3 regions of the Nonomuraea sp. NPDC005501 genome follow, and region 1 is predicted to be linked to each of the others. Evidence: predicted binding sites of a transcription regulator. Region 1 holds the regulator's gene; each other region holds the start of a gene.

Region 1 (8,549 bases):
ACCACGGCGGCGGCGACCACGCCGTCTACGCGTACGCGCGCGAGGACTACGACTGGTGGGAGGCCGAGCTGCGACGTGGGCTGCGCGACGGCAGGTTCGGCGAGAATCTGACGACCGAGGGACTCGACGTCAACGGCGCGGTGCTGGGGGAGCGCTGGCGTGTCGGGTCGGCCGTGCTGGAGGTGAGCGGGCCACGGGTGCCGTGCGTGGTGTTCCGCAACTGGATGGACGAGCCGGGATGGGTGCGCCGGTTCACGGAGGCCGGGCGGCCGGGCGCGTACCTGAGGGTGGTGGAGACGGGCGAGCTGGGCGCCGGCGACGGAGTGCGGATCGTGCACCGGCCGCACGACGGGGTGACGGTGGCCGAGGCGTTCCGGGCGTTCCACGGCGACAAGGAGCTGCTGCGGCGCGTGCTGGCCGTCCCGGGACGCTCGGCCTTCTGGGACGACGTGGCCGACCGGGTGCTCGGAACGGCACGTTGACCTGAGCGAGCCGGCCCGTCGCGCCTCCCGGCCTTGTCGGACCCGCACCGCCGTGGAGGGGAGCCGGGGAAGGCGTGACCCGTGGTCCGGGGGCCCGTGGTCTGAGCCCGTGATCTGGGCCCGTGGTCTGCAGGCCCGTGGTCAGGGTGGTCGGTGGTGGCGGGCAGACTGGAGGTGTGCCATCCACCCTGCCCGACGGCGAAGCCGCGCCCGCCTCGGGCGAGCTCCCCGAGAGCGCGCTGCGCGGCCTCGGCGAGCGCCCGTTCGGCTTCTACGTCCACGTGCCGTTCTGCGTGACGCGCTGCGGCTACTGCGACTTCAACACCTACACCGCCGCCGAGCTGGGCCCCGGCGCCTCGCAGCGCGACTACGCCGACACGGTCGTCGAGGAGGTGCGGCTGGCGCGGCGCGTCCTCGGCGACGCCGACCTCCCGGTCCAGACGGTGTTCTTCGGCGGCGGCACCCCCACGCTGCTGCCCCCGGCCGACCTGGTCCGCGTCCTCGCGGCCGTCAGGGACGAGTTCGGCCTCGCGCCGGGAGCCGAGGTCACCACCGAGGCCAACCCCGAGTCCGTCGGCCCCGCCTCGCTGGAGAGCCTGCGCGAGGGCGGCTTCACCCGCGTCAGCTTCGGCATGCAGAGCGCCCGTGAGCACGTGCTCAAGGTCCTCGACCGCCATCACACCCCCGGCCGGGCCGGGCAGGCCGTGAAGGAGGCGCGCGCGGCCGGGTTCGACCACGTCAACCTCGACCTCATCTACAGCACGCCGGGTGAGTCCGACGACGACTGGCGGGCCTCGCTCGCCGCCGCCATCGAGGCCGAGCCCGACCACGTCTCCGCGTACTCGCTCATCGTCGAGGACGGCACCCGCCTGGCGGCCCGCATCCGGCGCGGTGAGCTGCCCATGCCCGACGACGACGTGGCCGCCGACCGCTACCAGATCGCCGACGCGATGCTCGGCGAGGCCGGGTTCCGCTGGTACGAGGTGTCGAACTGGGCCACGTCCGACGCCGCCCGCTGCCGCCACAACCTGCTCTACTGGACCGGCGGCGACTGGTGGGCCGCCGGCCCCGGCGCCCACAGCCACGTCGGCGGCACCCGCTGGTGGAACGTCAAGCACCCCGCCGCCTACGCCCAGCGCCTGACCGCGGGCGTCTCGCCCGCCCACGCGCGGGAGGTGCTCACCGCCGACGACCGTGAGACCGAACGCCTCATGCTGGAGCTCCGGCTGGTGTCCGGCTACCCGCTGGCCGACGTCGCCCCCGGCGCGCGGACGGCCGTCGCCGCCGCGCTCGGTGGCGGGCTGCTGGAGCCGGAGGCGTTCAAGGGCGGCCTCATGGTCCTCACCCTGAAGGGCCGGCTGCTCGCCGACGCGCTGGTACGCGACCTGGTCAGCTGATCAGGCGGACGGAGACGGGGAAGCGGCGGTGCGCGGCCGGCGCCGCCCGGACGTGGAGGACCAGCGACACGATCCACACGATCGGGAACAGGACCGGCCGTGACCGTGGCCCTGGCCACCCGACCGCGGGCCCGTGGCTGGTGACGCGGCGGGTCCCGGGTCAGGGTGCCTCCGTGACGAAGTCGATCAGTTCCTCCACCCGGCCGAGCAGCTCGGGCTCCAGATCCGCGAACGAGGAGACGGCCCCCAGGATGCGCCGCCACGCCTCGGCGGGCTCCACGCGCCACCCCAGGGCGGCGATCACGCCCTCCTTCCACGGCACCCCGCGCGGCACGTCCGGCCAGGCGGGGATGCGCAGCGCGGACGGCTTGACCGCCTGCCAGATGTCGACGAACGGGTGCCCGACCACCAGCACCTCCGGAGAGGTCACCCGGGCCGCGATGCGGCTCTCCTTGGAGCCGGGCACCAGATGGTCCACCAGGACCCCCAGCCGGCGCCCCGGACCGGGGCCGAACTCCTCGACGATCGCGGGCAGGTCGTCGACGCCCTCCAGGTACTCGACGACCACCCCCTCCACGCGCAGGTCGTGACCCCAGATCTTCTCGACGAGGGCGGCGTCGTGCACCCCCTCGACGTAGATGCGGCTCTCCTTGGCGACCTTGGCGCGCAGCCCTTCGACCGCGATCGACCCCGACGCGCTGCGCCTCGGCCCGCTCGGCGCCGCGACCGGCCGCACCAGCGTCACGGGCCTGCCCTCCAGCAGGAACGCGGCCGGTGCCAGCGGGAACAGGCGCCGCCGGCCGAACCGGTCCTCCAGCGTGACGGCCTCCTTGTCGCAGGCCACGACCGCGCCGCAGAACCCGCTGTCGGCGTCCTCCACCACGAGGTCGGGTTCGGCGGGCACCTTCGGGATCGTGCCCTTGCCCGGCCGCCGCCAGTTGCCCGCGAGAACATCACCGTCATACACACCGGGGACCGTAGCAAATCACCCGCCTGCCGCGAGGCGCCTGCGGTGGCCGCTGCGCCGTGCCAGGACGACGACGGTCAGGACGACCGCGACCAGCACGCCCGCCCCGGGCAGCAGGAACAGCGCGGCCACGCCGCCCAGCAGCCCGCCGGCGTCCACGGCCGGGCCCACCGCGAAGCGCGCGCCCGATCCCGCGGCCGTGTCGCACTTGAGCTGGTAGCCGCCCGCCTTCGGCACGTTCAGGGCGAGGATGGCCCGCCAGGTGGTCGAGCCCTGCGTGACCGTCATGCTCCCGGGCATCCTGGCCAGCAGCGCCTTGCCGGCGCCGCCGGCCGAGCAGGTGTACTGCACCGGCGAGGCGCTGGCCAGGTACACCACGGGCTCGTCGGCGGGGTCCACGTTCACGGTGACCGTCTCACCGGAGCCGAACGTCCTCGTCGGCAGCGCGCTCCGCGCCGTGTCCGCCACGCCGCCCGCGAACAGCGCCACCCCGGCCACCACGCACACCAGCGCGAGCCCCCAGGCGGCCCACACCCACCACAGCGGGGGCCGGAGCAGCTTGGGGTCCGCCCGGGGCGCGTACAGCGGGCCGCCGGCGTACATGCCGGACACCGGGAGGGGCGGGCCGCCGTACGGGCCCGTGAGCGGCCGGCCGCCGTAGGGCCCCTGCTCGCCCGAAGGAGAGCCGTAGGGGCCCGGCTGGTACGGGACCTGCGGGTGGGCGGCCTGCTCGCCGGTCACCGGCCCCGGCCCGTACGACGGCCCGTACGGCGGCTGCGGGTACGGCGGCTGGGGGTACGGAGGCTGCAGCGAGTACGGGGCCTGCTGCGGCGGCATGCCGTGCGGCCCCGTCTGGTACGGCGGCTGCCCGTACGGGGGCTGCCCGTACGGCGGCTGCTCATACGGCGGCTGCTCATACGGCGGCTGCTCATACGGCGGGGGAGGAGGGGGCTGACCGGGATGGGGGCCGGACCCGGGCGCCGGGTCGTTCGGCTGGGAGGGGGACTCGTCGGTCATGTCCGCAAGTCTGATCCCTGGAGGCGGGCCCGCGCCAGCGGCAGGATGGCTAGGTGTTATCGCACCTTGTGGGTGAGAGCCGTACACTTGGCACTCGGGAACACAGAGTGCTAGACGGTCGTTCCCCGAGGCAGACGCAGGAGGTGAGCACGTGCTCGACGAACGTAAGCTGGCGGTGCTCCGCGCCATTGTCGAAGACTACGTGTCCACCAACGAACCGGTGGGCTCCAAGGCGCTGGCCGAGCGCCACAATCTCAAGGTCTCCCCCGCCACCGTGCGCAACGACATGGCCGCGCTGGAGGAGGAGGGCTACATCACCCAGCCGCACACCAGTGCCGGCCGCGTGCCGACCGACAAGGGCTACCGGCTGTTCGTCGACAGGCTGTCACAGGTCAAGCCGCTGTCCGGGGCGGAGCGCCGGGCGATCGAGACGTTCCTGGCCGGGGCGGTCGACCTCGACGACGTGGTCACCCGCACCGTGCGGCTGCTCGCGCAGCTCACCCGGCAGGTCGCGGTCGTGCAGTACCCGACGCTGACCCGCTCGACCGTCCGGCACGTCGAGCTGGTGCCGCTCTCGGAGCGGCGCGTCATGCTGGTGCTCATCACCAACACCGGCCGCGTCGAGCAGCGCGTGGTCGAGCTGCCCGAGGTCGTGGAGGACACCCGCATCGCGCACCTGCGGGCCGTGCTCAACGCCTGTCTCGACGGGTGCGGCCTGAGCGCCGTGCCCGATCTCGTCGCCGACCTGCCCGAGCGGCTGCCCGCCGAGGACCGGCCGGCCGTGGCCACCATCCTGTCGGTGCTGCTGGAGACCCTCGTCGAACGCCACGACGAGAAGATCGTGTTCGCCGGGGCGGCCAACCTCGCCGGCGCCGACTTCACCGTCGGCCTGCGCGACGTGCTGGAGGCCCTGGAGGAGCAGGTCGTGCTCATGCGGTTGCTCGGCGAGACGTCCAGCGACATCCCGTCCGCGCTCACCGTGCGCATCGGCTCGGAAAACCCCTATCTGCACGGCACGTCCATCGTCGCGACCGGATACGGTTCTGGCGACAACCAACTGGCCCGGCTCGGCGTGCTGGGTCCCACGAGGATGGACTACCCCGTGACGATGGGCGCCGTACGCGCGGTGGCACGCTACGTCAGCCAGATCCTGGCTGCATCATAAGAGGTCGATAAGTGGCAAACAGCGACTACTACGCCACCCTCGGGGTGCGCCGTGACGCCAGTCAGGACGAGATCAAGAAGGCCTACCGCAGGCTGGCCCGGGAGCTCCACCCTGACGTGAACCCCGATCCTGAGACCCAGGAGCGGTTCAAGGAGATCACGCAGGCCTACGAGGTCCTGTCCGACGCGAACAAGCGCCAGATGTACGACCTGGGCGCGGACCCGTTCGGCGGCGGCGGGGCGGGCGCGGGGGCCGGCGGCTTCGGCGCGGGCTTCCCGTTCAGCGACATCATGGACGCGTTCTTCGGCCAGGCCGGCGGCGCGCGCGGGCCCCGCTCACGTGCCCGCAGGGGCCGCAACGCGACCATCCGCGTCGAGCTGGACCTGCGCGAGACCGCGTTCGGCACGACCCGGGAGCTGGTCGTCGACACGGCCGTGCTGTGCGAGGTCTGCCAGGGCGCCGGCGCCGCGCCCGGCACCCACCCCGACACCTGCGACATGTGCAACGGCCGCGGCGAGATCTCCCAGGTCACCCGGTCGTTCCTGGGCCAGGTCATGACGTCCCGGCCGTGCCCCCAGTGCGGCGGCTTCGGGTCGATCATCCGGCATCCCTGCCAGGAGTGCTCCGGCGACGGCCGGGTGCGCACCCGCCGTACGATCAAGGTGCGCATCCCGGCGGGCGTCGAGGACGGCACCCACATCCAGCTCGCCGGCGAGGGCGAGGTCGGCCCCGGCGGTGGCCCGCCCGGCGACCTGTTCCTGGAGATCGTCGAGCGCCCGCACGAGATCTTCGAGCGGCGCGGCGACGACCTGCACTGCACGGTGCAGATCCCGATGACGGCCGCGGCGCTCGGCACGATCCTCACCGTCGAGACGCTCGACGGCTCCGAGGAGCTCGACGTGCGGCCGGGCACCCAGTCGGGGCAGGTCATCACGATGTACGGCCGGGGCGTGCAGCGGCTCAACGAGAGCGGCCGCGGCGACCTGCTGATCCACGTCAACGTCGAGACGCCGTCGCGGCTCGACCCGGCGCAGGAAGAGCTGCTACGGGAGCTGGCCAAGCTCCGGGGAGAGGAGCGCCCTCCGGGTAAGTTCGCACCGGGGCAGCAGGGTTTTTTCTCACGGCTGCGCGACGCGTTCAACGGGAGATGAGGCCGCCGCGGGGTAGAGACGGGCGGACGTGAGCGTCCCCGTCTTCCTGTCCGACGCCCTCGACGGGCCCGAGCTGCTGCTCGACGGGCCCGAGGGGCGTCACGCCGCCGCCGTGCGCCGGCTGCGCGCCGGCGAGCGGGTGGACGTGACCGACGGCGCCGGGGCGGTGGCCGAGTGCGTCGTGCGCGAGGCGCTGAAGGACTCCCTCCGGCTCGACGTGGTCACCCGCCACGACGTGCCGGCGCCGCGGCCCCGGATCGTCGCCGTGCAGGGCCTGCCCAAGGGTGACCGGGGCGAGCTGGCCGTCGAGATGATGACCGAGGCGGGCGTGGACGTGATCGTCCCGTGGTCCGCCTCGCGCAGCATCACCCAGTGGAAGGGCGACCGGGCGGCCAAGGCGCTGGCCCGCTGGCGCTCCACCGCCCGGGAGGCGGGCAAGCAGGCCCGCCGCTTCCACCTGCCCGAGGTGACCGAGCCGGCCTCCACGGCTCAGGTCGAGGCGCTGCTGCGCGGCGCGGCCCTCGGGCTGGTGCTGCACGAGGAGGCCGCCGAGCCGCTGGCGCGCCTGGAGACTCCGGCCGACGGCGACGTGGTCATGGTCGTGGGCCCCGAGGGCGGGGTGTCGGAGGAGGAGGTGGCCCGGTTCCGGGCGGCCGGAGCGGTGCCGGTGCTGCTCGGGTCCACGGTGCTGCGCACCTCGACGGCGGGGGTGGCGGCGGCCTCGGTCCTCATGGCCCGTACCGGCCGCTGGTGACCCGCTGAGAGGTCCGCACGGCCGTTGATGACCCGCCGGATGGCCCGTACCGGGCGTTGGTGACCCGCCGGCGCCGGGCCGCCTCGCGGGCGCCGGCGGCCCTACTGCGAGGAGAGCGGGCTGGCGTCCATGATCGTGGTGATGGTCTGGACGGTCTGGACGGGCTGCGTCGGGTCAGGGGCGTCGGCCGGGCAGTCGTCGGCGGGGCACGGCACGGCCGCCGGCGCCGTTTCGGTCACCGTGGCGGCCGGGGTGGGCGTCCGGGCCGGGGTCGGCGTCGCGCCGGGACAGTCGTCGCGCGGCTCGGCCGGCCCGCTCGTCGGCCCGCCCGTGGGCTCGTCCGTCTGGTCGGACGTCGGCCCGGGCGTCAGGTCGTCGGCCTGCCCGGTGGTCCGCCGGCCGGCCTGCTCGCCGGGCGGCGTGGGGCACGGGGTGGGGGAGGACGCCTTGGGCGTGGGCTTGCTGGTCGACCTGGCGGTCTCGGGGACGTGCCGCGGTGGCCGCGTCGTGGGATCGGGCAGCACCACGACCTCACGCTCCTCGCTGCGCTGCGGCGGATCGGGCGACACGGCCCGGTTGGTGGAGGACCCCGCGGGCGGGGTCGAGGTGGTGCGGACGTCCTGCACGGTCTCCCGCAGCACCTGGTGGCGCAGCTCGGGGACCACCATCACGATCGTGCCGGCCACCAGCACCGCGCTCGCCGCGGCGGCACCCGCCCGCCACCAGAACAGGTTGCGGATGCCGCGCCGCTCGATGCGGGCACGGATGATCTCCAGTCCGTCCGGCGAGGGCACGACCGTGTCCGCCTCCGCGCGGAGCACACGGCGCAGTACGTCGCCGTACTCGTCGGGGGGCTGGGTCATGACATCTTCTCCAGGACGGAACGCAAGGCGGCCATTCCACGCGCGGTGTGGCTCTTGACCGCTCCCTTGCTGATGCCCATGGCGTGGGCGATCTCAGCCTCGGACAGATCACCGTAGTAGCGAAGGACGAGTGCCTCTCTCTGACGTGCCGGCAGGGCCCGCAGCGCCTCGATCACGGCCGAGCGTTCGAGCTCGCCGATCGCGCCGTTCTCGGCGCTCGGGGCGTCGGGCAGACCCTTGGGAGCATACTTCTCGACGACCGCGCGATGTCTCAGCACGGATCGGGAGCGGTTGACGACGGATTGACGCAGGTAGGCGAGTGCCTTGTCGGGGTCGCGCAGTCTCCGCCAGGCGCCGTGGATGGCGACGAACGCGTCCTGCACGACCTCCTCGGCGGTCGCCATGTCGCGTACCAGCAACACTGCGAGACGCACCAATGACCGAAAGTGCGCGCTGTACAGCGCGGTCACGGCCATGTCGGCGTCCCACCCGACCGGCACCGCCCCTAACGACCTGTCGGCCAGAAGGGTCTCGGTGGTCACCTCATGAGGACGCGCGGCCTTCCGAGAGGGTTTACGCTCTTCCGGTTCCTTAGGGGGCATTACCCAGTCGTGTCCTCGCCAGGCGGCCTTGCCCAGACCCTGATTGTCCTGTTGCGCCGAAGTGTCGCATACCCACCCTAACCGCGAGGATCTTCCTACGCACGGCGCGCTCGGTCACCGATTCGCAACAGGGGCAGGGAGTTCGGAACGT
Region 2 (6,638 bases), on a different contig from region 1:
GCGCCGCTGAACCGCCGAGCCGCAGAACACCTTGACGGCGATGCCCATGACCTCCTCGGTGGACGGGTTCCGGGTCGAGGGATTGATCGACAGGGTCATCGACTTGCCGGAGTCCGAGCGGAACGCGAACGTGAGGTATCCGATCAGCTCGCCGCTGTGTCCCCACACCGTGCCGCACGGCAGCCGGTAGGCCTGCAGTCCGAGCCCGTAGCCGAACCCGGCTCCGGTCTCGACCGTCGTGCGCATCGCCTGCAATGACGTCTTGCTGATCAGCTTGCCGTCGAGCAGCGCCGACATGAACCGCTCCAGGTCGGCCGCGGTCGAGATCATCTCTCCTGCGGCCCAGTCCAGCGAGGGGTTCATCCGCGTGGCGTCCACCAGGCCGGGCAGCGGCTCGTATCCCTTGGCGTGCGGCGCCGGCAGCCCCGCCCGGTCGCCCGGGACCACGGTGTGGCGCAGCCCCAGCGGTCGCAGGATGCGGCGCGTGACCTCCTTGCCGTACGGGTGGCCGGTCAGCTTCTCCACCAGCAGCCCGAGCACCACGTAGTTGGTGTTCGAGTAGTGCCACTTCCCGTCGTCGGGGAGCTTCTTGGCGAAGGCCACATCGAGCAGCTCGCGCGGCTGGTAGGAGCGGAACCGGGCGTCGCCGCGCCAGCGGTTGGTCGAGTATCCGGGCTCGCTCATGTAGTCGTACAGGTGGCTGGTGTGGTTGAGGAGCCGGCGGACGGTGATCTGCGCGCCGCCCGGCACCAGGCCCGGCAGGTACCGGTCGACGGGGTCGTCGAGCTGGATCCTGCCCTCGTCCACGAGCTGGAGCACAACGGTCGCGACGAAGGTCTTGGTGACGCTGCCGATCCGGAAGTACCCGTTGGGCGACGGCCGTCCCTCGCGCTCGATGTCGCGCACGCCCACGGCGCCCGACCAGGTGTGTCCGCCGTCGGAGACCCGCGCCAGGGCGGCCGTGGCTCCGCCGCCGGCCACGATCTTGTCCAGGTCGGAGCGTACGTCCACACCGTGGCCACCCGCGGTGACGGCCGTCGCGACCAGCACGTTCATCATCAGCTGCATCATGTGCGCAACGCTAGGGAGATCGGCGGTGCGGCGGAATGCGGTGCTCCGCCGACTCCACCTGTGGAAAACCGCAGCAGCTCAGGAGCCGGCACCCCGCGGCCGGGCTCACTCGTGACCACGTGGGCGGCCCAGGATGCGCGCCGTCACGGCGGGTGGCCCGTGAGCCCTCACAGCCGGCCGTGACAGGGGTCAGCCGACGTCGGCGCGTGCGCGTGACGTCGGCCTTGCCGTAGCGGATGGTGCCGATCCGGACGGCGGGTCAGTCCTTCGGCCGGGTGGGGCGGAGGAGGGCCTCGGCGAGGGCCAGCATGGTCTCCTCCAGCGAGCCCAGGCGCTTGGTGAGGTCCGCCGTGGCCGGCGTGACGATGCCCGTCACCGTGCGCGTCAGCTCCTCGCGGTCGGGCCGCGCCTGGAGCAGCTCCGTGAGCGCGCCCGCCGCCGCCGTGAGACGGTCGGCCTCGTCGGCGGCGCGGGCGGCGATCGCCTCCTCGATCCGCTCGCCGATGCCCAGCGTGACCGGGAGCTGGCTCACCCGCTGGTTGACCGCCTCCAGGTGGTCGTCCACCGTCTCCAGCTGCTCGCCCGCCTGCTCGGCGCGGGTGGCGAGGTCCGTCAGATGCCGGTCCACGCCGTCGAAGCGGGTCTGCATGCTCGTCTGGATGGCCGTCTGGATGGCATTGCCCACCTGGTCGAACCGCGTCGCCATGTCCGTGTCCACCGCGTCGAGGCGGGTGGCGAGCCCGTCCACCGTGTCGAAGCGGGCGGTCAGGTTGGCGTCGGCCGTGGCGAAATGGGCGGCCATGGCGCTGTCGCTGCGGTCGAGGCGGCTCGTGACCCCGTCGAACCCGGCCGCCAGCTTCGTGTCGACGGTCGTGAAACGGCCCGTCACCGTGCTGTCGACGGCGTCGAACCGGGTCGTCAGATGCTCCTCGACCTCGCTCAGCCGCTCGTCCAGCGACTCCAGGTCGTTGTCCAGATGGTTGAAGCGGGCCTCGTTGCGGGTCGCGTTCTCGCCGAGGTGCTGGTCGACGCCCGCCACCCGCTGGTCCACCGTCGCCATCCGCTGGTCCACGGCCGCCATCCGCTGCTCGACCCCGCCCACGCGCTCGTCCACGGCGCCCAGCCGCTCGCCGGCGGCGACGGCGCGCTCGTCCAGCGTGGTCAGCCGGCCGTCGAGGGCGGTGAAGCGGCCGTCCATCCGGCCGTCCAGGGCGCCGAGCTGCCCGTCGAGCGAGACGATCCGCTTGTCGACGGACCCCAGCCGGGAGTCCATCCCGGCCAGGCGGCCGTCCACGCCCTCCATGCGCGCGTCGAGCTCGTCGAGCCGCACCGCGACCTGCTGCTGCGTCTCCTCCAGGCAGGTGGCCAGCTCCTGCCGCGACTCCTCCACCCGCGCCGCGAGCCGCTGCTCGGCGGTCGTCAGCCGGTCGGTCACGGCGCTCACCTGGCCCGCGAGCACGTCCACGTGCGCGGTCAGTCTCTCGGCCACGGCGTCCACGTGCGCGTTGACCTGCTCGCCGACGGCGGCGGCCCGGGTCCCGGCCTGCTCGGCCGCGGCGGCCAGCCGGCCGTCCAGCCCGCTGGACAGCCCCGAGGCGATCCCGCTGGACAGCTCGGCCACCACGTTCTCGACCCGGTCGGTGCGCGCCGTCAGCTCGGCGAGCGACCTGTCGAGCCGGGTGAAGCGGCTGGCGGCGGCCTCCATGCTGGAGCCGAGCTGGGCCATGACGGCCGCGAACTCGCCCATCCGCTTGGCGATGCCCTCGCCGCCGTCCAACACCGACTGCAGCCGCTTCAACGTCTCCTCGACGCCGCCGCCGATGGTCGTCAGATCGTCCCAGATGTTCGGGAGCTCCACCACGGGGGCGACGCGCTGGTGGACCGACTCCACCCGGGCGTCCACGGAGCCCACCTGCGAGCCGACGGCGTCCACGTGGTCGCGGACCGCCTCGACGTGCTGGGCGAGGCCCTCGGCCCACATGGGCGGCTTGGCGGCCATGTCGTCAAGGCGCCCGCTCACCGTCTCCAGCGTGCCGCTCAACCCACCGAGCTCCCGCTCGCGCACCTCGCGCAGCAGCCACTCCATGCCTTCGAGCCGCTGGCGGATCTCGTCGAGGACGGCCCCCTGCGTGCGCTGCTCGTACACATGATCCTGCGCGGCGCGGGCCAGCAGCTCCCGCATTCTCTCCGGGACCTTGCTGTGCCCCCCTGTCTGCAGGAGGGTGGTGTGGTTGGAATGATCCACCGAAAGCTCCTTCACTCGCCGACGGTTCATCGCGCAGCGGTGGGATAGGTCCGGTTTGCAGATGGAAGAAGGAGAACGCGGTAAACCGCTACAGGGGGGAGAACTCCCGCCCGCCCACCTTAGCCTCTCGATCAAGCCACGTCAGTGGTGCGGGAAAATATCGTGGTTGCCGCACAAGCGCCCTGTTTTGCTCTTTACGCAGGTGGGCATGGGCGGCAGATCAGGGCGGACGGCTTATCCATGATCCGGGTCAGAATGACCACGGCGGATTCACTGCCCGAAAGTCGCAGATCTCCGCGAAGGCGTTCGATGTCCACGGCGGAGGCGCGCTTTTTAATAGTGATATTTCCTATTTTCCGGTCGCGGAGAGCGGCGCGCAGGCGCTTCAGCGAGAACGGCAGCGCCTCCTCCACCTCGTACCGGGACGCCCAGGGAGTGTCGACCGGGTCGTCCCCGGTGATGTAGGCGATCATCGGGTCGGGCAGGCGGCCGTCCACCAGTTCGGCGACCTCGGCGACCAGGTGCGCGCGGATCGCCGCGCCGTCGGGCTCGTACACGTAGCGGCCCAGCGGGCCGACGGGGGCGACGGCGCCGGTGTCACGCAGGACGTGGCCGCCGGGCAGCAGCGTGGCCAGCCGGACCGGCCCGCCGCCCGCCGTCGTGTCCGGCCTGTCGGTCGTGCGGGCGCCGGGGTGCGTCCACAGGGAGGCCTCCTTCACCTCGCCCTTGTACGAGACCCACTCGGCCTCGGCCGTCTCCGGGATGAACTCGTACGGGATGCCCGGGGCGACCTTGAGACAGGCCCATCGGGCCCGGGCGACCAGGTCGAGCACGACGGGCCACGGCGGGGAGTAGGCCAAGGGGTCGAACGTGCGGCCCCTGGAGGTGCGCCGGGCCGGGTCGGCGAACAGCACGTCGTAGTCCTCGGGCGACACGGACGCGGCGTCGGCCACCCGGACCGTGACCCGTCCGGCCGGCCCGAGCGCCTCGACGTTGGCCACGGCCACGGCCACGGTCAGCGGGTCGGTGTCGACGGCGTCCACGACACAGCCCGCCCGGGCCAGCGCCAGGAGATCCCCGCCGATGCCGCAGCACGCGTCCACGACCCTCGGCCCCGCCCCCTGCGTGCCCGCCCCCTGCGTGCCCGAGCCGGGCGGACCGAAGCCCTGCGGGCCGGAGCCGTACAGGCTGGAGCCGTGCGGGCCGGAGTCCTGAGGACCCGAGTCCTGAGGACCCGAGTCATGAGGACGGGAGTCGTGCGGGCCCGGCGGGCGCGTGCCCGAGGCGGTGTCGTCCTCCCGAGCCGCCGCTCCCTGGCGCGTTCGCGAGCCCTGTGAACGGTGTGAGTCGTGCCACAGCGCGGTGAGCCGGGCGGCGCGGTGGGCGGCGACCTCGGCCCGGGTGGCCTGCTCCAGGCCGTGCGGCGTGAAGTACATCAGCTCGGCGTCCGCGCCGAACTTGGCGCGCGCCCGGTCCCGAAGCCGCGCCTGGGTGAGCGCCGCCGAGGCGAGCGCGGCGTCGTAGGTCCGGCGCAGGCTCGTCGCGGCCGCCACGGGGTCGCCCCCTTGGAGCTCGCCCGCCTCCGCGAGCGCGCGCTGTCCGCGCGGAGTGAGCAGCTCGGTGAAGGCGTCCAGGTCCACGCCGTACGACGTTAGCGCCTCCCGTGCGGCCCCCGATCCGGGACCCCGTCACGACCTGCGAGGATGGGTTATCGCTCTCAGCAGACGTGTTCGTGTTGACTGTCAAGCCCCTCTTGCATATGTTTCCTGTTGGCACTCTCCCCTTGAGAGTGCCAACGTGCGACGAGGCAGGTCTGGCACCCGCGACGGCAGGCCCCGCTGGTCGCCTCTTCTAGATCATTCAAATCTGAAGGGGAGGTCCGATCGTGACGACCGCCACCAAGGTTCCCGTTAAGCCGCTCGGCGACCGCATTGTGGTGCAGCCGCTTGAGGCTGAGCAGACCACCGCTTCCGGCCTGGTCATCCCGGATACCGCCAAGGAGAAGCCGCAGGAGGGCAAGGTCCTCGCGGTGGGCCCGGGCAACTGGGATGAGGACGGCGAGAAGCGGATCCCGCTCGACGTCAGTGAGGGCGACGTCGTCCTCTACAGCAAGTACGGCGGCACCGAGGTCAAGTACGGCGGCGAGGAGTACCTCGTGCTCTCCGCCCGCGACGTTCTCGCGATCATCGAGAAGTAAGCCGGTGGTGTCGGGCCCCGGGCGCGTGAGCGGCCGGGGCCTTCGACACTAGGAGAGGACTTTCAGCAAAATGGCGAAGATCCTGGAGTTCGACGAGGACGCCCGTCGCGCTCTTGAGCGTGGCGTCAACGCCCTCGCGGATGCCGTGAAGGTTACCCTCGGCCCCCGTGGCCGCAACGTCGTCATCGACAAGAAGTTCGGTGCTCCGACCATCACGAACGACGGTGTGACCATCGCTCGTGAGATCGAGCTGGAGGAGCGCTACGAGAACCTCGGCGCCCAGCTCGCCAAGGAAGTGGCCACCAAGACCAACGACATCGCGGGTGACGGCACCACCACCGCGACGGTCCTGGCTCAGGCCATGGTCCGCGAAGGCCTGCGCAACGTGGCGGCCGGCGCCTCGCCGCTGTCGCTCAAGCGCGGCATCGACAAGGCGGCCAAGGAGATCAGCGACAAGCTGCTCGCCAGCGCCCGCCCGGTCGAGGACAAGAAGGAGATCGCCAACGTCGCGACGATCTCCGCCCAGGACGCCAAGATCGGCGAGCTGATCGCCGAGGCGTTCGACAAGGTCGGCAAGGACGGCGTCCTCACGGTCGAAGAGTCCAACGCCATGGGCATGGAGCTCGAGTTCACCGAGGGCCTCCAGTTCGACAAGGGCTACCTGTCGGCCTACATGGTCACCGACCCCGAGCGCATGGAGTCCGTCCTCGAGGACGCCTACATCCTGCTGACGCAGGGCAAGATCGCCTCGATCGCCGACTTCCTGCCGATGCTGGAGAAGGTCGCGCAGACCAAGAAGCCGCTGCTCGTGGTCGCCGAGGACGTCGAGGGCGAGGCCCTGGCCGTCCTGGTCACCAACAAGATCCGTGGCACGTTCACCTCCGTCGCCGTCAAGGCGCCGGGCTTCGGCGACCGCCGCAAGGCGATGCTGCAGGACATGGCCATCCTCACCGGCGGCCAGGTCGTCAGCGAAGAGGTCGGCCTCAAGCTGGAGAACGTCGGCCTTGAGGTGCTCGGCCAGGCGCGTCGCATCGTCGTCACCAAGGACGCCACGACCATCGTCGACGGCGCCGGTGACCAGCAGGCCATCGAGGACCGCGTCAAGGAGATCAAGCTCGCCATCGA
Region 3 (8,549 bases), on a different contig from region 1:
GCCCTGGACCGAGGGCGCGGACAACGTGCCCAAACAGGGGCCGGTCATCCTCGCCGGCAACCACCTGTCGTTCGCCGACCACTTCTTCGGCCCGCTGCAGCTGCGCCGTAAGGTCATCTCGCTGGGCAAGTCGGACTACTTCACCGGCCGGGGCGTCAAGGGCTTCTTCACGCGGCTGTTCTTCAGCGGCGTGGGCACCGTGCCGATCGACCGCTCCGGCGGCAAGGCCAGCGAGGCGGCGCTGCGCACCGGCCTGCGGGTGCTGCGCGAGGGCCACATCCTCGGCATCTACCCCGAGGGAACCCGCTCGCCCGACGGCCGCCTCTACAAGGGCAAGACGGGCGTCGCCCGGCTCGCGCTGGAGTCACGCGCCCCGGTCATCCCGTGGGCCATGGTCAACACCTTCGAGATGATGCCCCCCGGCCACCCGCTGCCCAAGATGGGCATCCGGCCGGGCGTCCGGTTCGGCAAGCCGCTCGACTTCTCCCGCTACTACGGGATGGAGGACGACCGGCTGGTCCTGCGGGCGGTGACGGACGAGATCATGTACGCGCTCATGGAGCTGTCGGGCCAGGAGTACGTCGACAAGTACGCGGCCAGCGCCAAGGTCGAGATGGAGCGCGCGACCCGGGCCGCCGCCAAGCACTGACCTTCGCTCCTCACCGCCTCAGGGCCTGCTCCGTCTTCGCCAGGGCCGTGGTCATGACCTCCAGCTCGTCGCGGGTGAGCCGGTCGATGAGGTAGGAGCGCACGACGTCGAGGTGACCCGGCGCCACGCGTTCGAGGCAGCGCAGGCCGGCCTCGGTGATCACGGCCAGCACGCCGCGGTCGTCCGACGGGCACGTGGTGCGCTCCACCAGGCCCGCCCTCTCCAGGCGGGTGACCTGGTACGTCAGCGCGCTCTTCGACACCACCACGTCCCGGGCCAGCTCCGTCATGCGCAACTGGCGGCCGGGGGCGTCGGCCAGCCGCACCAGGATCTCGTACTGCGGGTGCGTCAGCCCGGCCGCGGCCTTGAGCTGCTCCTCGATGCGCCGCTCCAGCAGGTGAGAGGTGGACAGGAAGGCGCGCCACGCCGCCATTTCCGTGTCGTCTAGCCACCGGGTGTCCGTCACGGCCCAAGTGTACGCGTTGTTCAGATTTGAACCATCCTGCTACAGTCGTTCAAAACTGAACGAACCACTTGTCTGAGGAGACAGCATGATCGACCAGGCGCGCCCCGTCGCCCTGCTGCTCGCCCGGGTGGCGCTCGGCGTCATCTTCCTCGTGCACGGCTACCAGAAGTTCGCCGTCATGGGCATCGCGGGCACCACGAAGTTCTTCGAGTCGATCGGCGTACCGCTCGCCGGCGTCGCCGCCCCGGCCATCGCGGTGCTGGAGGTGGCCGGCGGCCTGGCGCTGATCCTCGGCGCGGCGCTGCCGATCGCGGGCACGCTGCTGGCGCTCGACATGGTGGGCGCGATCGTGTTCGTCCACGGGGCCAGCGGGTTCGGCGCGGACAAGGGCGGATACGAGTTCGTCCTGTCGCTCGCCGCCGGGGCGCTGGCGGTCGGGTTCACCGGGGGCGGCGCCCTGGCGGTGGACACGCTGCTGCGCCGCCGCCGCGACACACCGGTGGGCGCCTCGGCCTGACCAGGGGCGGGCCGCGCCCGGAGGGCGCCGCCCGCTTCACTCCACGCCAGGTCGGGGCTGGACGGGCCGGGGGCTCAGGACAGGCCGCTGGTCAGGACAGGCCGGGGGTCAGGACAGGTGGGTGCGGATCTGCCTGATGTGGTCGGGGGTGGAGCGGCAGCAGCCGCCGATCAGGGACGCCCCCGCGCGCTCCCACTCCTTGGCCGCCTGACCGTACTCCACCGGATCGGTCAGCCCGAGCCAGCGGCGGCCCTCCGCGTCCCACGTCTCGCCCGAGTTGGGGTAGACGACCACCGGCAGCCCTCCGGACAGGGCCGCGATCACGCCGGGCACGTGGCGCGGCGCGGTGCAGTTCGCGCCCACCGCCACCACCTGCGGGTCGCCGGTGAACAGGGCGGCCGCCTCACGGATGGGCGTGCCGTCGCTGATGTGCTCGCCGTCCCGGCAGGAGAAGCTCACCCACGCCTTGAGCCCCGGCGTCTCCTTCAGCAGCCGCGCCAGCGCCCGCGCCTCGGCGTACGACGGGATGGTCTCGCAGGCCAGCAGGTCGGCGCCGGCCGAGGCGAGGATCTCCCAGCGGGGCCGGTGCCAGGCCAGCAGCCCCTCCTCGCCGAGGTCGTAGTCGCCGGTGTACTCGGCGCCGTTGGCCAGGTAGGCCCCGTACGGGCCCACGCTGGCCGCCACCAGCCCACCCCCGGCGTCGTCGCGCGCCTGCGCGGCCAGCTCGACCGAGAGCCTGATGAGGCGCTCGGCCTGCGCCACGCTCGCGCCGCGTCGCAGGAAGCCGGGGATCGACGCCTGGTAGCTGGCCGTCGTCGCCACGTGGGCGCCCGCGGCGAAGTAGTCGGCGTGGACGCGCCGGATCAGGTCCGGGTCTTCCATCAGCAGCCGCGCCGACCACAGCTCGTCGCTCAGGTCGGCGCCGAGCGTTTCGAGGTGGGTGGCCAGGCCGCCGTCCAGGACAAGAGTGCTCACACGCTCCAGCCTATGGGCCGCGCCGTACCGGACCGGACGGTGCGCGGTATTTCGGGGACGCCGGTGGGCGCGGGGTTTCCGCGTTTACCGGAAAAGGCGACCGTCGTTCCTGGTCCGTATTTGACGCCAGATTTCCGGCGATTGTGGTTGCACCTGCCTGACGTCCGGCCCGGGAGGCGCGGCGGCAGGTCACAGGGCATGGAGAAGGCGTCAAGCAGGGTCGCGTCACGCTGAGGGCGCGAGTCGCGACATTCCCTCACGACGCTCTCGGGAGTGATTCGGGCCCTTTCTGTCGTGCCGGACGGTGCCGCCACGAGGGCGGAACGCATTCGGCACGCTGCGCGATTTCGCCGGTTCTCTCCGCATTGCCCGCGCACGTTGAATTCTCGCCGGAACACCGGTCCCGTCCTGGCCGTGTCACGGTCAGGACGGGACCGGCTCGTCAGGCGCGCTTCCAGAAGGGAGCGCGCGGCGGCTTCTCCCCGGAGCCGCCGCCCGAGCCGCCGCCGGGGCCGCCGCCCGTCAGGGACGTGAGGACCTCGATGGCGTGCCGCCGCAGTGCCGTCAGGTCCGTGCCCGGACGCTCGGCCGCCTCCAGCTCGCGCGCCAGGTCCGACAGCTCCGTGTGACCGCCCAGGTACGCCGACAGGGCCGCCAGCCGGGAGCCGAGGTCGGCCAGGTAGAGGGCGTCGGCCGTGTGCAGCGCGCTGAGCCGGTCGAGCTCCGCCACGAGCTGTCCCCGTACCGACCCCAGCTCGCGCGAGGCGCGCCGGGCGGGACGCGGCGCAGCCCCCGGCCGCCCGAACATCGGGCCCCGCGGTCCCACCGAACCGCCCGAGGAACCTCCGTACCCTCCGGCGCCGCCCGCGCCGCCGCCCCCGCCCGCGGGGGCACCCGGAGCGGGGCCCGGGCTCATCGGGATTCCCTGGTCCAACGCCGCCTCGAACGTCGGCGAGGACGCCCGCATCGGGCTCGGCGCCGACATCACCGCGGCCTGGGCCATGAACCCGGGCATCGGCGGCGCCGACGGCATCTCCCAGCCGCTCGGCGGCTCGACCGGCTGGATGACCCGGTGCTCCGGCCCGCCCTCGGCCACCGTCCTGCTGTCCACCGCCACGTACGCCGTGAACCTGCACAGCACGCCGTGCTCCAGCGAGACGCGGACGATCCGCGCCTCCAGCTCGTGCTCGCCCATCGCGTACCGGTCCTCCAGCTCGCGCAGGTGCGCGCGGGCCCAGACGGCCCGCAGGGCCGGGTTGTCCACGGCCGTCCCGGCGACCTGCCGCTCCCACGGCTCGCCCGCCGCCAGGCCGCGCACGGTCACCGGCCCGCCGCCCCGGTGACGCCCGTACACCCGCAGCGGCACGCCCGGGAAGATCGAGCCCAGATGCGTGAGCGTGCCCGGCACCACGTCGAGGCCCTTGAGCTCCAGGTCCGTGACCAGGGGTGCGCCGATGCGCCGGTGGATCTGCTCCATGGCGGCGTCGAGCCGGTCCTCCGACTCGACCAGCTCGCACCGGCCCGCGCCGAGCCCGGCGAGCCTGCCGAGGAAGCCGGCGTTCACGGCGCGGTCGATGCCGACGGCGTGGACGCGCATGGCCGACAGCGCGCCGCCGGCCTGCTCCAGGATCTGGTCCTCGTTGCCCACCTGGCCGTCGGTGACGAGGACGAGCACCCGCTCGCGGCCCTCGGCGGGCGGCAGCAGCGACACGGCCTCGCGCAGCGGCTCCAGCAGCTCGGTGCCGCCCCGGGCGTCCACGCGGGACAGGTGCTCGACGGCGCGGTACCGGTTGCGGTCCGACGCCTCCACGAGCCCCTCGAACGGCTGCTCCACCACCGAGTCGAACGTCAGCACCGCGAACCGGTCCGCGGAGGTGAGGGTGTCGACGATGCGGGCGGCGGCCCGCCGGGCGGCGACCATCTTCCAGCCCGCCATGCTGCCCGAACGGTCCAGCAGCAGCACCAGGTCACGGGGGGCGCGCGGCGCCTCCAGCGCGGGCGGGACGACGGTCAGCGCGAACGTCCCCTCGCCGCCGGAGGTCTCGCCGGTGCTCTCGCCGGGGGTCTCGCCGGTGTCGAGCTGGAGCGAGGTCGAGGCGTCGAACGCCAGCCTGAGGATGAAGTCCCGGTCCAGCCGCTCGCCGGGGCGCAGCCGTACCGTGTGGGCGTCCTCCTCCACGACGTGCAGGCTGGAGGAGACGTCGCGCAGGTCCAGCCCGGCGGGGTCGAGGGTCACGGCCAGCGACAGCCGCACCGGCGAGGGGAAGCCGGGCAGCAGCACCGGCGGGGTGATCCGCGAGGCGTCGGGCACCGCGCCGGTGTCGGGCGCCGTGCCGTCCCCGGCGGACGTGCCGTCGAGCGGTGTCCCAGGGATGTAGCGGGGCGCCACCACCAGCGGGAAGCGGAACGTGGCCGCGCCGTCCTCGTACGGCAGCGGCTGGCTGAGCGACATCCGGACGGTGACCCGCTCGCCGGGCAGGATGTTGCCCACCCGGATCGTGAACACGTCCGGCCGCTCCTCCTCGGCGATCGCCGCCCGCCTGCCCTCGCGCAGCGCCCGGTCGTAGTCGGCCCGCGCCTGGCCGCGCTCCTTGAGCACGCCCTCGATCACCCGGTCGTCGGCCTCCATCCGGAACGCCGTCACGGCCGCCCGGTCGGGGAGCGGGAAGACGTACGTGGCCTCCAGCGTGACGTCGAACGGGTTCCGGAAGCCCTGGGCCACCTCCACCCCGGCGACCAGACCGGAGATCGCGGCCGAGACGTCCACGCTCTCCAGCGGCAGGTTGCCCCGGTCGGTGCGCAGGGCGCCGAACCCGGCGTCCGGCACGGGCCGGCACCGTTCGGCCTCGAGTGGAACGATCTTCATGCGAGCTTCCTCTCTTGGAGTACTGCCAGCAGCGGGGCGGCCGCGCCGAGCACGGCCTGGACGTCGTCGGTGGAAGGGACGCGGCCCGCGCCGTCGAGCACCAGCGTCACGCCGGGCGCGATCCTGATCCCGCGCACCAGCCCACCGGCCGCCGCCGCGTCGTCGGCGGCGATCGAGGTCACGGCCGGCGTCACGGCCGGGGTCGCGGCCGGGGTCGGGGTGCGGCCGCTCGGGGGGCGCGTCCAGAAGCGGGCCTGCTCGCCCTCCGGGGAAGCGCCGCCCCGGGGGTCCGGAGCGGAGATGCCGTCGGGACGGGGCGCGGGGACGGCCTTCGCGGCCGGCCGGGCAGCCGGGGGGCCTTCCGGGCGCCCGCCCGGAGGCACGGCGGTGTCCGGGTGACCCGCCGTCTCCAGCATGGCGTCCGTGGCGCCCGCCAGGGCCACCTGGATGTCGGCGATCGACAGCCCGGCGGCCTGCAGGCGCTTGACGGCGACGAGCTGCAGCAGGTGGCGCCGGCCGTACCGGGCGACCCTGCCGCGCCGGGACAGCGGCGGGTCCACCAGGCCGATCGTCGTGTACCACCTGATCAGACGCTCGCCCGGGACCTCACGCACCCGGCCGTTGCCGTTCGGCCCGCCGGCCCGCAGCAGGCCGGCCGCCCGCTCCGCCAGCTCACCGATGGTCCAGGTCTCGTCCATGCCTCCACAATGACACTGTCACTGTTGCAGTGTCAATATGCAGGATTAAAGCGGGCGAAATGGTTCAGAAGAAGGAGAGATGTCCTACTACGGGGAGGAAGAACATCATGGTGCAGATCACCGGACCGCTCTCGGGCGAGGCGAAGAGCACGGTGGCCGAGTGCCTGCAGGGCGCCCTGGTCGACCTCATCGACCTGTCGCTCGTCGCCAAGCAGATGCACTGGAACATCGTCGGGCCGAACTTCCGCTCGATCCATCTCCAGCTCGACGAGCTGGTCTCGCTGGCGCGCGAGCACGCCGACACCGTGGCCGAGCGCGCGGCGGCGCTGGGGATCAACCCCGACGGCCGCTCCTCCACCCTGGCCAAGAGCACCAAGCTGGCGCAGCCGGAGAGCGGCTGGGTCGAGGACGGCAAGGTCATCGCCACGATCACCGACATCCTCGACGGGGTCGGACGGCGTATGCGGGAGCGGATCGAGCAGACGGAGGAGCCCGACCCGGTCACCCAGGACGTGCTCATCGCGATCGCGCAGGACATCGACAAGGAACGCTGGATGTTCCAGGCCCAGCGCTGACCGCGTCGCGTCGGCGAAGCCCGGGAGCCCGCGCGGCCCCCGGGCTTCTGCTGCCGGAGGGCAGGGGGACGTGGGCGATATGCCCGGTTGCGAGGGGCCGGTGGGCCGGGGTTCGCGTGCTGTTCGGTGTCCGGGATCCCGCCATTCATGTCCATGCGGTCGACTAGCGTGGACCCAGAGGGAGGCCTGACCATGTCCCGCAAGACTCTCCTCCGCACGGGCCCGCTCCGCCGGGAGGCGGTGGGCCCGTACGGCCCGCTCGCACCGTACGGCGGCGACGGGCTGGTCCTGCCCGCCGGGTTCACCGGCCGGGTGGTGGCGCGCACGGGCCGGAGGGTGGCCGGCCTGACGTGGCACGCGGCGCCCGACGGCGGCGCCTGCTTCCCCGACGGCAGCGGCTGGATCTACGTCTCCAACTCCGACCTGCCGCTGCTCGGCGGCGCCGCGGCGATCAGGTTCGGGCCCGGCGGGGCGGTGGCCGACGCCTACCGCATCCTGTCCGGCACCGACCTCAACCGCGCGGGCGGCGCCACCCCCTGGAACACGTGGCTGTCGTGCGAGCTCGGCCACCGCGGGCGGGTCTTCGAGTGCGACCCGTACGGCACCCGCGCCGCCCGCCCCCGCCTGGCCATGGGCCGCTTCAAGCACGAGGCCGCCGCGTGCGACCCCGACCGGGAGGTCGTCTACCTCACGGAGGGGGAGGCCGACGGGTGCTTCTACCGGTTCGTGCCGGGCGACTGGGGCGACCTGACCGAGGGCCGGCTGGAGGCGCTGTGCGTCTCGGGCGAGTGGCGGCCGGTGCCGTCACCCGCCGCGCTGCTGAAGGCCGCGCGCCACCAGGTGGAGGAGGCGCGCCGGTTCGACGGCGCCGAGGGCTGCCACTACGCCGGCGGCGTCTGCTACTTCACCACGAAGGGCGACCGCGGCCTGTGGGCCTACGACGCGCAGACGTCCACGATCGAGCGGCTGTGCGAGGGCGTGCGGGCCGTCACCGCCGCCCCGTCCGGCGACCTGTACGTGGCCAGGGACACCATGCAGATCGACGTCATCACCCCCGACCGGACGATCAGCCCGTTCCTGCTGCTGGAGGGCCACGGCGCGTCCGAACCGGCCGGGCCCGCGTTCTCGCCCGACGGCTCGCGGCTGTACTTCTCCTCCCGGCGCGGCCCGGCGGGCGACCCGGCGGACGGCCACACCTTCGAGGTGGCCGGTCCCTTCCGTCACTGATCTCCGCTCAGGTAGCGCACGAGCATGACCTTCAGCTCGTCCACGAGCTCCTCCGCCCGCTGCGGCGCAGCCGTGGTGACGAGCGGCATGACCGCCTTCACGGCCGCCACCGCCATCGTGCCGAGCGTGAGCGCCCGGGCCGGCTCCAGGCCGGGGGAGCGGCGCCGCAGCATGGCCGCGACCTGCCCGGCGATCGCCTCGTGCAGCCGCGCCGCCGCGGCGGCGAGCTTGTCGCCGGTCGCCGAGCCGTACAGCAGGGTCCAGTACGCGGGCGAGCGCGTCTTGAACGCCACGCTCTCGTCCACGAGCCGGCCGACGAGCGCCTCCAGCGGCACCTCCGGCGTGACCTCCGCCAGCCTGGCCGCCCAGAACTCCTCCCGCTCGTCGGTGTAGCGCGCCACCAGCCCGTCGAGGATCTCCTCCTTGTTGCGGAAGAACTGGTACAGCGACCCCGGTGACAGCCCGGCCCGGGCCGCGACCTGGTTGGTCGTCAGCTCCGGGTACCCCACGTCGGCGATCACCAGCTCCGCCGCGTCCAGGATCTCCGCCATGCGCCTCAGTCCGCGCGCCTGCCTG

The links. The regulator HrcA, encoded in region 1, represses chaperone genes, less so after heat shock. The targets are predictions, from matches to a motif close to TTGGCACTCTCNNNNNGAGAGTGCCAA.
Region 2: groES (co-chaperone GroES) is a predicted target of HrcA. The motif match lies at 5,086-5,112, and genes of this name have one in related genera.
Region 3: ABZS51_RS18090 (DNA starvation/stationary phase protection protein) is a predicted target of HrcA. The motif match lies at 6,181-6,207, and genes of this name have one in related genera.

Annotation. Positions count from the first base shown of each region.
Region 1 is NZ_JBEXDT010000011.1:13,064-21,612, forward strand. Features, by position in the region: gene ABZS51_RS08790 (MOSC domain-containing protein) at 1-482, shown strand, start outside; gene hemW (radical SAM family heme chaperone HemW) at 659-1,879, shown strand; gene ABZS51_RS08800 (DUF3097 domain-containing protein) at 2,040-2,846, opposite strand; gene ABZS51_RS08805 (hypothetical protein) at 2,865-3,863, opposite strand; gene hrcA (heat-inducible transcriptional repressor HrcA) at 4,015-5,028, shown strand; gene dnaJ (molecular chaperone DnaJ) at 5,040-6,179, shown strand; gene ABZS51_RS08820 (16S rRNA (uracil(1498)-N(3))-methyltransferase) at 6,208-6,933, shown strand; gene ABZS51_RS08825 (hypothetical protein) at 7,035-7,796, opposite strand; gene ABZS51_RS08830 (SigE family RNA polymerase sigma factor) at 7,793-8,272, opposite strand.
Region 2 is NZ_JBEXDT010000174.1:280-6,917, forward strand. Features, by position in the region: gene ABZS51_RS41570 (serine hydrolase domain-containing protein) at 1-1,071, opposite strand, end outside; gene ABZS51_RS41575 (hypothetical protein) at 1,331-3,316, opposite strand; gene ABZS51_RS41580 (class I SAM-dependent methyltransferase) at 3,511-4,956, opposite strand; gene groES (co-chaperone GroES) at 5,199-5,513, shown strand; gene groL (chaperonin GroEL) at 5,584-6,638, shown strand, end outside.
Region 3 is NZ_JBEXDT010000033.1:14,338-22,886, forward strand. Features, by position in the region: gene ABZS51_RS18060 (lysophospholipid acyltransferase family protein) at 1-649, shown strand, start outside; gene ABZS51_RS18065 (MarR family transcriptional regulator) at 660-1,115, opposite strand; gene ABZS51_RS18070 (DoxX family protein) at 1,201-1,632, shown strand; gene mmuM (homocysteine S-methyltransferase) at 1,741-2,616, opposite strand; gene ABZS51_RS18080 (VIT domain-containing protein) at 3,050-5,473, opposite strand; gene ABZS51_RS18085 (helix-turn-helix domain-containing protein) at 5,470-6,171, opposite strand; gene ABZS51_RS18090 (DNA starvation/stationary phase protection protein) at 6,279-6,746, shown strand; gene ABZS51_RS18095 (alkaline phosphatase PhoX) at 6,939-7,973, shown strand; gene ABZS51_RS18100 (TetR/AcrR family transcriptional regulator) at 7,967-8,549, opposite strand, start outside.